Linked DNA regions of Marichromatium purpuratum 984. The main gene of each other region encodes a partner of the protein of the gene in region 2 in a complex. Links are inferred from orthologs where the notes say so. Each region holds a gene or a part of one and is shown on either strand. Other genes may lie near its edges.

Region 1 (2,963 bases), 890 kb from region 2 along the record:
CTGCTGGGCGGACTGACCGTGCTGGACCGGAGTGGCCGGCTCGTCATCGGTGGCGTCGTTGAAGCCGGAGATGACATCGGTCAGGCGCTTCTCCTCACGCTCGACCTGGTCGAACAGCTCGATCAGGCGCTCGACCGCACGCGGATAGACCGACAGCGCGGCGAGCACCTGGTTGAGGCCGTCCTCAATGCGTTTGGCGATGATCAGCTCGCCCTCGCGGGTGAGCAGCTCGACCGAACCCATCTCGCGCATGTACATCCGCACCGGGTCGGTGGTACGACCGAACTCGCTGTCGACCGAGGCCAGCGCCGCCGCCGCAGCCTCCGCGGCCTCGTCGTCGGAGACCGCAGAATCGCTCAGGGTCTGGTCATCGGAGTCGGGCGCGGTTTCATGGACCATGATCCCCATGTCGTTGATCATGCGCACGATATCTTCGATCTGCTCGGCCTCGACGATACCGGGAGGCAGGTGATCGTTGACCTCGGCATAGGTCAGAAACCCTTGTTCCTTGCCCCTGGCGATCAGCTGCTTCAGCTGCGACTGATGATGTTCTTGGTCCATGGGATACCTTGACTAATGCTGCGGAAGGCGGCTTTTGAGCAAACTTCCAATTGTAGCATGAAAAATCACAAAGTTATGAGTCGTCGCGATGAGCGCGTGGATCGTCCGGGTCCCGCCCGACCCGAGCGCGCAGCTTGTCGTCAAGACTGCGCAACCATTCGCGCTTGCGGACCTCGGCGCCGAGCCGCTCCAGCGCCCCGTCGAACTCCGGCCCCGCGCCCTCCTCGGTGACGTGCCGCAGGAAGGGATGCACGCTCAGACGCTGCAGATAATCGAAGTGCGGATGATCACGCCAGCGCTCGATCAACGCAGCCTTGGTGAGAGTTGGGTGCTGCCGAATGGTTTCAAGCAATTCCACGAGGATTCCGACCCCTTGATTCGAGGCACGCCGCCAGTCCGTCGGCAGCTCGTCCACCCGCGTCACCAGTGACGGGTGATTGAGCAGCAGCGCAATGGCCCAGGCGGTACGGCTCGGGCGTTGCTGCTCCAGCGCGCCCTGATGCGGCGCCCGCGATGTCCGGCGTCGCGACGAGGGCGCGCGTCGCTCCAGCCCCACCAGCTCGCTCAGACGCTGTTCGAGCAGGTCGCGGAAGACCCCGGCGGGCACTCGCTCGATCAGTGGCCGGGCCAACGGCGCGAGCCGCGCCCGGCCATCGATGGTGGTCATGTCGACCTGGGCGGTGAGCTGGTCGAACAGGAACTGCGACAGCGGCGTCGCCCGCTCGACCCGCGCAAGAAAGCCCTCGGCGCCCTCCTTGCGTACCAGGGTATCCGGGTCCTCGCCCTCGGGGAGGAACAGGAAACGCTGGGGCTGGCTGCCGCTGGCCAGCGGCAGCGTGGTCTCCAGCGCCTTCCAGGCCGCGTCGCGCCCGGCGCGATCGCCATCGAAGCAGAACACCAGCTCGGGCGCGGTGCGCGAGAGGCGCTGCAGATGGTCCGCGGTGGTCGCGGTCCCCAGGGTCGCCACGGCGCAGTCGATGCCGTGTTGCGCCAGGGCGATGACGTCGAGATAGCCCTCAACCACCAGCACCCGTTCGAGCCCGCGCCGGACACCGCGCTGGGCCTCGAACAATCCGTAGAGTTCGCGCCCCTTGTGAAAGAGCGGCGTCTCCGGCGAGTTCAGATACTTGGGGCGGCCGTCACCGAGGATCCGCCCCCCGAACCCGATCACGCGACCGCGCCGATCGCGAATCGGGAAGATGATGCGATCGCGAAAACGATCGTAGCGCCGCCCGTCCTGCTCGCCGATCAGACCGCAGTCGACGAGCTGGCGACAGCGCTCGGGCGTACGCCCCAGACGCGAGAGCAGGAAATCTCCACCCCCGGGCGCGAAACCGATACCGTAACGGGCGGCGATCTCTCCGCTCAACCCACGCGACTTGAGATAATCGATCGCCCGCGCGGCTTGTGGGTGCTCGCGCAGCTGGCGACGAAACAACCCGTCGGCCTCGTCGAGCAGGGCAAACAGCGGACCATGATCCGGCCCGCGCACCTGCTCCCCACCCTCGACCGGGACCTCGACACCGGCGAGCCGGGCCAGTTCGTCGATGGCCTCGCGAAACGGCAGGCCATCGTGCTCCATGAGGAAGCCGATGGCGGTACCGTGAGCGCCGCAGCCGAAACAATGATAGAACTGCTTGGCCGGACTGACGGTGAAGGACGGGGTTTTTTCTTCGTGGAAGGGACAACGTGCCTGGAATTCCTTTCCGGCCTTGCGTAGCTGGACCCGCGCGCCGATGACATCGACGATGTCGACGCGCGTGAGGAGGTCATCGATGAACTCCGGAGGGATCTTGCCAGCCATGCGCGGATGCCAACGCCCGGAGGCGCGCGACGATCCGGTACTCAGCCCCCGAGCCGTTGCTTGACGAGTGCGCTCACCGCGCCCATGTCAGCACGCCCCTGGATCTTCGGGCGCAGCACGCCCATCACCTTGCCCATGTCGCTCATCGCGGCGGCACCGGTGGTCTCGACGGCCTCGTCGATACAGGCGGCGATCTCGGATTCGGTCAGCTGCGCGGGCAGATAGGTCTGGATGATCTCGACCTCGGCGCGCTCGCCGTTGGCCAGATCGTCGCGGCCGGCCTGGGTGTACTGATCGATCGAGTCGCGACGCTGCTTGACCATCTTGTCGAGCACCGCCAGCACCTGGGCATCGTCGAGTTCGATGCGCTCGTCGACCTCGCGCTGCTTGATCGCGGCCATGATCAGCCGGATCACCGCGAGCCGATCCTTGTCGCCCGCCTTCATGGCAGACTTCATATCCGCTTGGATTTGCTGCTTGAGCATGTGTCTTTCAGGAAGCCTGAGGGATGGGGTCAGGCCGAGATCGTTTCGCTCTGGATGCGCAACGGAACCGACAGGGCGAGACAGGCGCCGGTCCGTCGACCTCGGTCAGGGAT
Region 2 (7,584 bases):
TCAGACAGCGCTCGCGGATCTCGCAACCGTGGAGCAGCGCCTGATGACCGACGGTGACCCGCTCACCGATCAGCAGCGGGGCGCCGCCCGGGCGGAAGGGGCCGTCGTGCGAGACGTGCAGCACGCAGCCGTCCTGGACGTTGCTGGCGGCACCGATCTCGATGCGCTCGACATCACCGCGCACCACGCACCCCGGCCACACCGAGGCCGCGGCGGCGAGTCGCACCGCGCCGATCAGCACCGCGCTCGGGTCGACCCAGGCGTCTGGGTCGATCTCCGCACGACGCCCCTCGAACGCACGGATCGGACACATCACCATCACCTCACTCGGTCTGACACGGATCATCCCAGCATGACCGCGCCGGACGCACCCCGCAAGCCGCGGGCTTGGCCGCGCGCAGCACAGCCGCTACCCTGCCCGCCATGCGCCGCACAGGAGTCCGCATCATGCATCTCATCATCAAGGGACTCGGCTGGCTCAGCCTGCTGATCCTGCTCGGTCTCGCCGGGCTCGCGCTCAGGGTCGCGCTCGACGGCCAGGCGGTGGTCCCGGAGCGCGCGCCGCTCAGCGCCGCTGACCATGCCTGGGCCGAGGACTGGCTGCGTCACAACCGCCCGCGCGACCGCCTCGCCGGGATGCCGACCATGGTCGCGCTCAGCGCCACCGAGGCCGAGCGGGTAGCCAACCATCTGATCGCCCGGGGCGGCGCCGAGGGACGTGCCGCGGTACGACTCGTCCCCGGACGGCTCGACCTGCAGGGCTCGATCGCGCTGCCCTGGGTGGGGCCAGGACGCTATCTCAACCTCGAACTCGGTCTGGTCGAGGCCGACGGGGCACTGCCCGCGGTCGCCAGCGCCCGGGTCGCCGGGCTGCCGCTGCCCGCCGGACTGGTGCAGGGCCTGGCCGAGCGACTGCTCGATGCGCTCGGTCAGAGCCGGTTGGTAGAGCGCACTCGGCTCGGCCCGGAGCGGATCAGTGTGATCTACACCTGGCAGGCCGACGGGCTGGAGCGCCTGGCCAGCGGCCTGATCGCCGACGCCGACCGCCCCGCCATGCTCGCCGCGCAGCGTCGGCTCGGCCGGCATCTCGCCGAGGATCGCTCGGCGCCCGATCTCGCCACCCTGCTCGGCGTGCTGCTCGGCGCACCGAGCGAGGCCCCGCTCGCCGACAACCGCGCCGCACTGCTGCTGCTCGCGCTCTATGTCAACGGCCAGCAGTTGCACGATCCCGAGGCCGAGCGGCTGCCACAGCGCACCGTGACCCTGCGCAAGCGCGAGGACCTCGCCCAGCACTTCACCGCCTCGGCGGCGCTCGCGCTCGAGGGCGGCGACCTGTTCTCGACCCTGGTCGGTTGGTACAAGGAGCACAGCGACAGCGACGGCGGCAGTGGTTTCAGCTTCGCCGACCTCGCCGCCAACCGCGCCGGCATCCGCCTCGCCATCCTTGCCACCGCCACCCCGGAGCAGGCGCGCTGGGTGCGCGAGCGGGCCCGCGCCGGGCTGATCGAGGACGACTTCATGCCGCGCATCGCGGGGCTGCCGGAGGGGATGAACAAGACCGAGTTCGCCACCCGTTTCGGCGACACCGAGGACCCGCGCTACCGCCGCATCGCCGAGCACATCGAGCGCCGCATCGACGCCCGACCGCTCCATCGCGACGCGCCCTGATCAGAGCGCGTCGAGCGCCTCGCTGAGGGTGCGCACGGCGACGATCTCCAGGCCCTCGACACCGCCCTTGGGGACGTTGCCAGCCGGGGCGATGACCCGGCGCAGACCATGCTTGACCGCCTCGCGCAGCCGGTCCGGGCCATTGGGCACCGGACGCACCTCGCCCGAGAGCCCGACCTCGCCGAACACCGCCAATTCCAGCGGCAGCGGACGGTCGCGATAGCTCGACAGCACCGCCATCAGCACCGGCAGGTCGGCAGCGGTCTCGCCGATCCGCACCCCACCGACGACGTTGACGAAGACGTCCTGGTTGAACATGCCGATGCCGCCGTGACGGTGCAGCACCGCCAGCAGCATCGACAGGCGGTTCTGATCGAGTCCCAGCGCCACCCGACGCGGGTTGGCCAGCGAACTCTCGTCGACCAGCGCCTGGACCTCGACCAACAGCGGCCGAGTGCCCTCGCGGGTGACCATCACCAGACTGCCGGGGGTCGGCTCGTCGTGACGCGAGAGGAAGATCGCCGAGGGGTTCTTGACCTCGCGCAGCCCCTGGTCGCCCATCAGGAAGACGCCGAGTTCGTTGACCGCGCCGAAGCGGTTCTTGATCGAGCGCACCAGACGGAAGGCGCCGCCCGACTCGCCCTCGAAATAGAGCACGGTGTCGACCATGTGCTCGAGCACCCGGGGACCGGCGAGCGCGCCCTCCTTGGTGACATGACCGACGAGGAAGACCACGGTGTCGCGCTGCTTGGCGAAGCGCACCAGCTGCGCGGCCGACTCGCGCACCTGCGACACCGAGCCCGGCGCCGACTGCAGCTGCTCGGTGAACAGGGTCTGGATCGAGTCGACCACCATCACCCGCGGCTGCTCGGCGGCGGCGTGATAGAGGATGCGCTCGACACAGGTCTCGGGCAGCAGACGGATGTCCTCGCCGTCGAGTCCGAGCCGACGCGCGCGCAGACTGATCTGCTGCGGCGACTCCTCGCCGCTGACATAGAGCACCCGACGGCTACTGGCGAGCGCCGCGCAGGCCTGCAGCAGCAGGGTCGACTTGCCGATACCGGGATCGCCGCCGAGCAGGATCACCGAGCCGCCGACCAGCCCACCGCCGAGCACCCGGTCAAGCTCACCGATACCGCAGGCGGTGCGGGCGCGCTCCTCCGGGGCGACCTCGGCCAGGGTCTCGATCACCGCCCCGCCGGCGAGCCCGGCATAGCCGCCGCCACGCGCCGCCGCCGGACGCGCCGGCGCGAGCTGCTCGTTGAGACTGTTCCAGGCGCCGCAGTCCGGACACTGGCCGGCCCACTTGGGCTGGCTCGCGCCGCACTCGCTGCACACATAGCTGGTCTTGGGCTTCTTCGGGGGGGTCGCCATCGATCTTCGCGCTCCGGGGTCAGCCGTCGTCGTCCTCGCCGTAATAGCTGCCGATATAGTTCTCGAACTTGGTGTACTTGCCGAGGAAGGTCAGCCGGGTGGTGCCGATCGGGCCGTTACGTTGCTTGCCGATGATGATCTCGGCAATCCCCTTGTCGGGGGTGTCCTCGTGATAGACCTCATCGCGATAGATGAACACGATGAGGTCGGCATCCTGCTCGATGGCGCCCGACTCACGCAGGTCGGACATCACCGGGCGCTTGTTGGGACGCTGCTCGAGACTGCGGTTGAGCTGCGAGAGCGCGATCACCGGGACGTCGAGTTCCTTGGCCAGAGCCTTGAGCGAGCGCGAGATCGCCGAGATCTCGGTGGCGCGGTTCTCCCCCACCCCCGGAGCCTGCATCAGCTGCAGATAGTCGATCACGATCAGCGCCAGGTCGTCCTGTTCGCGCTTGAGCCGGCGCGCGCGCGCGCGCACTTCGGTCGGCGACAGCGCCGGTGTGTCGTCGATGAACATCTTCGCCGAGGCGAGGATATTGACCGCCGAAGTCAACCGCGGCCACTCGTCGTCCTCGAGCTTGCCGGTCCGCACCCGGTGCTGATCGATGCGCCCGAGCGAGGACATCATGCGCATCGCCAGCGAGTCGCCCGGCATCTCCATGCTGAACACCGCCACCGGGCGCTTCGACTGGATGGCGACGTGCTCGGCCATGTTCATCGCGAAGGTGGTCTTGCCCATCGACGGTCGCCCGGCGACGATCACCAGATCCGAGGGCTGCAGACCGGAGGTCATACCGTCGAAGTCGGTGAACCCGGTGGCCAGGCCGGTGATCGGCTCATCGCTCTGATAGAGGGTGTCGATCCGTTCGACGGCGAGGTTGAGCAACGATTTGATCGGCTGGAAACCACCGCCGCCGCGCGCCTGCTGCTCGGCGATCTCGAACACCTGACGCTCGGCGTCGTCGAGCAGCTCGGTGACCGGACGCCCCTGGCTGTCGTAACCGCTGTCGGCGATCGCGGTACCGGCGGCGATCATCTGACGCAACACCGAGGTGTCGCGCACGATCTGCGCATAGGCCTTGATGTTCGCCGCACTCGGGGTCTCGTTGACCAGGGTGGCGAGATAGGACAGCCCGCCGGCGGCCTCGAGCTGCTCGGAGCGCTCCAGGGTCTCGGCGAGGGTGACGACGTCGAAGGGCTGGTCGGATTCGGCGAGCCGAGCGATCGACTGGAAGATCAAGCGGTGCTCACGCCGATACAGGTCGGGGGCCGAGACCACATCGGCGACCCGATCCCAGGCACTGTTGTCGAGCATCAGACCACCGAGCAACGACTGCTCGGCGTGGAGGTTGTGCGGCGGCACCCGCACCCGATCCATGCCACCCTCGGCGGCGAGCGCGGCAAGCTCTTCGGTATCAGGGTCGAACATGAGGCCCCCGGAGGAAAGGATAACCGGCTCGGCGACGCTCGGGGAGGTTGATCAGGATCCGCTGGCGTGTCGTTCGAGCGGGGCTCGGACGCCCTGATTGTGGTGTCATGCACCAGGCGTTGGCAAGCGTGGTCCGCGACCATCCAAGGCCGCCCAGAGCAGGCGCGCGGGACAGCAACGACAGCACGATGGCGCAGAGACAACACAGGGGCGCAAAGCGCCCCTGTATCCACGCACAGGCCCCGGTGAGGGCAGAGCGAGCGGCGGACTCAGTCTTCCGGGACGACGTCGACCATGATGGTGGTATCGACATCGGCGTGCAGGTGCAGCGCGACCTCGTACTCACCGGTGGCGCGGAAGGCGCCGTTGGGCAGACGCACCTCGGACTTGTCGAGCGCGATACCGGCTGCGGTGACCGCCTCGGCGATATCGGCGGTGCCGACCGAGCCGAACAGACGACCCTCGTCACCGGCCTTGCGGGCGACGGTCACACGCATCTCCTCGAGTTCGGCCTTGCGCGCCTCGGCGGCGGCCAGCTGCTCGGCGGCGAGCTGCTCGAGTTCGGCGCGACGCGCCTCGAAGGCCTCCAGGTTCTCGGCGGTGGCGACCACGGCGAAGCCGCGCGGCACCAGGTAGTTACGACCGTAGCCCGGACGCACATTGACCTTGTCTCCGAGCGAGCCAAGACCACCAACGTTCTTCAGCAGAATGAGTTCCACGTGATATTTCCTCTTAAATCGTTCGTCGTCTGCATGCGATTCAAGCCTCAGCGCCGACGCGAGGGCAGGCGCGCTGCCCGGGCGCGGATGTCCACCCAGACATCGAGCAGACCGAGCGCGGCGACCACCACCGCCACCTGCGGCAACAGCACCAGCAGCACATAGAGCAGCACCAGCCAGCCCGTCCCCGAGCCACGCTGGACACGCAGCTGGTGGACCACCGCCAGGCCCTGGAGCAACAGCCCTACCCCGGCGACCAGCGCGAGATCGGCGAGCAGCCCCGGGCCTCGCACCAGCGCCCAGCCGGCGATCAGCAACAACGCCAGCAGCGCGAAGGCGCGGTGCAGGCGATAGGCCCTGAAGCCCTCGCCGAAACCGCCCGGGTTGTAGAGCTGCGCCTGCCACCAGCGGGCGAGGAACAGGGCGAGCACGACCTGGAAGGTCAGCGCCATGGCGAAGGCCCCGGTCATCCATCGCGCCAGCTCGCCGAACAGCGCAGCGCTGGCCGCCGCGCCATCGGGCTGGGCGGCCAGCGCCGCCTCGCGCATCAGCTCGAGCAGCCGCGCCCAGAAGGCGGCGGGGTCGCCGACGACGGCGTAGACCACCACCAGACCGAGCATCACCAGCAGGCTCGCGGACTCGACCGTGAGCGCCAGCGATCGGCTGTAGCGCAGCACCAGCGCCAGTCCCCAGATCGGCACCCAGAACAGCAGCAGCACCCCGAGCACCAGCAGCGGGGTCCCGAACACGAGACCGTAGAAGAGTCCCGCCCCCAGGGTCGCGAACAGCGCCACCAGGGCACCGCCGCGCGCGCCGTTGCGCAGGGTCACCAGGCCCACGGCCGCTGCGGCGACGACCCCGAACACCGGGATCATCACCGACAGCAGGGCCGAGGTGGCAGCCACCAGCGCAGCCTGCGAGGGGCCGCGCATGATGAAACTCGCCAGTGACTTCATCGCATCAGACCTGCAGCCGTGCCGCCACCGGTCTCAACCGAGCGGCGCCACGACGCGCCGGATCAATGACCGTCGGTGTAGGGCAGCAGGGCCAGGTAGCGCGCGCGCTTGACCGCCTGGGCGAGCTGGCGCTGGTACTTGGCCGAGGTACCGGTGATGCGGCTGGGCACGACCTTGCCGGACTCGCTGACATAGGCCTTCAGCAGGTTGAGATCCTTGTAGTCGATCTCGGTGATGCCTTCAGCGGTGAACCGGCAGTAACGCTTGCGTCGAAAGAATCGGGACATGATGTTCTCCAGTGCCTAGTGATCAGTCGTCGCGCTTGCTGGAAGCGCCCTCGTCCTCGCCCTCGGTCTTGGCCAGGGGCGAGGCCTCGGTGACGGCGCTGTCACGACGGATGATCATGTTGCGCAGCACTGCGTCATTGAAACGGAAGGCGCTCTCGAGTTCGTCGATCGCTTCCTGATCGCACTCGACGTTCATCAGCACATAGTGTGCCTTGTGCACCTTGTTGATCGGGTAGGCCAGCGGACGACGGCCCCAGTCCTCGAGACGGTGGATCTGACCACCGCGCTTCTCGAGGTTGGTCTTGTAACGCTCGACCATGCCGGGCACCTGCTCACTCTGGCTCGGGTGCACCAGGAAAACCACTTCGTAGTGTCGCATCTTGGCTCCTTACGGATTGGACAGCCTCCCGCCGCGCAGACTCGGCGCCGAGACGGTGAGGCAAGGAGTATCTTCGAGGATACGGAGAATCGATCATTGTACGCAAAATCAGGGGGCTTTGGAAACGAAAGATTGGTCGGGGGAAAGAGCCGACGGGGGATTGAACCGCCAAGGCGCCAAGGTCGCAAAGAAGAGCAGCGCCTCCAGCGATCAGCCTCCAGTCGCCAGTGGGTGTGCGCCCTCGACAACAACACGGTTTGCCGTCATCAACCGGTGCGCACGTCCTTGGCCCAGCGGTTGAGGACAGGCGACCACCGGCGGCCGGTTGGTGACAACTTGAACACCCCTTTGCGTTCTTTGCGGCTTGGCGGTTCAGTCTTCCGGTCGCTGGCCGCTACTCCTCGAGCAGCACCTGCTTGGCGGCGTTGATGCGCGCGGCCAGGTAGTCGGAGCCGCCGCGGTCGGGATGCAGACGTTGCATCAGCCGACGGTGGGCGGCGCGGATCTCGTCCGGCCCTGCGTCCGCGCCGAGCCCGAGGATGGCGCGCGCCTCGCTCGGGCTCGGTCGTCCCGAGCCGGCGCCACCGCTGCCGCCGCCCGCCCCGCTCCAACCGCGCGCCCGGGAGAGATAGGCCTCGAGCAGCCGCGCCGATTCCGCGTCGGATTCACGATAGAACTCGAGCATCCGCGCCAATGCCTCGCGATCGAGCGCGCTCAGTCGTCGCCCGGCGAAGGGACCGTCGAGCACCTGACCGTCGAGCGCACCACCATG

Evidence for each region.
Region 1: the proteins of dnaB (region 2) and dnaG are in contact, whole or in part, in a crystal structure (PDB 2R6A), measured with the Geobacillus stearothermophilus proteins. The link is inferred for Marichromatium purpuratum 984 from one-to-one orthologs. Residues at the interface, in WP_033016901.1 of Geobacillus stearothermophilus: Ser13, Glu15, Ala16, Gln18, Glu91, Leu92, Asp94, Ala95, Val96, Pro97, Thr98, Ala99, Ala100, Asn101, Tyr104, Tyr105, Ile108; in WP_049624496.1 of Geobacillus stearothermophilus: Lys456, Leu457, Leu458, Pro459, Ala460, Asn463, Ala464, Leu467, Leu535, Leu536, Ile537, Ala538, Gln544, Glu545, Asp548, Tyr549, His552.

The regions. Positions count from the first base shown.
Region 1 is NZ_CP007031.1:1,347,695-1,350,657, reverse strand. It holds dnaG (DNA primase), read right to left. Parts: upstream 2,366-2,963; coding sequence 635-2,365; downstream 1-634. Other genes in the region: MARPU_RS06140 (GatB/YqeY domain-containing protein), read right to left, coding at 2,407-2,850; rpoD (RNA polymerase sigma factor RpoD), read right to left, coding at 1-561. UniProt on the Escherichia coli protein: RNA polymerase that catalyzes the synthesis of short RNA molecules used as primers for DNA polymerase during DNA replication.
Region 2 is NZ_CP007031.1:455,189-462,772, reverse strand. Bases 2,267-5,266 are described here. They hold dnaB (replicative DNA helicase), read right to left. Parts: upstream 4,472-5,266; coding sequence 3,062-4,471; downstream 2,267-3,061. Other genes in these bases: MARPU_RS02115 (DUF2232 domain-containing protein), read right to left, coding at 5,238-5,266; rplI (50S ribosomal protein L9), read right to left, coding at 4,741-5,190; radA (DNA repair protein RadA), read right to left, coding at 2,267-3,042. Also shown: MARPU_RS02140 (gamma carbonic anhydrase family protein), read right to left, coding at 1-313; MARPU_RS02135 (hypothetical protein), read left to right, coding at 448-1,668; more of radA, read right to left, coding at 1,669-2,266; more of MARPU_RS02115, read right to left, coding at 5,267-6,146; rpsR (30S ribosomal protein S18), read right to left, coding at 6,209-6,433; rpsF (30S ribosomal protein S6), read right to left, coding at 6,456-6,812; MARPU_RS02100 (J domain-containing protein), read right to left, coding at 7,207-7,584. UniProt on the Escherichia coli protein: The main replicative DNA helicase, it participates in initiation and elongation during chromosome replication. Travels ahead of the DNA replisome, separating dsDNA into templates for DNA synthesis.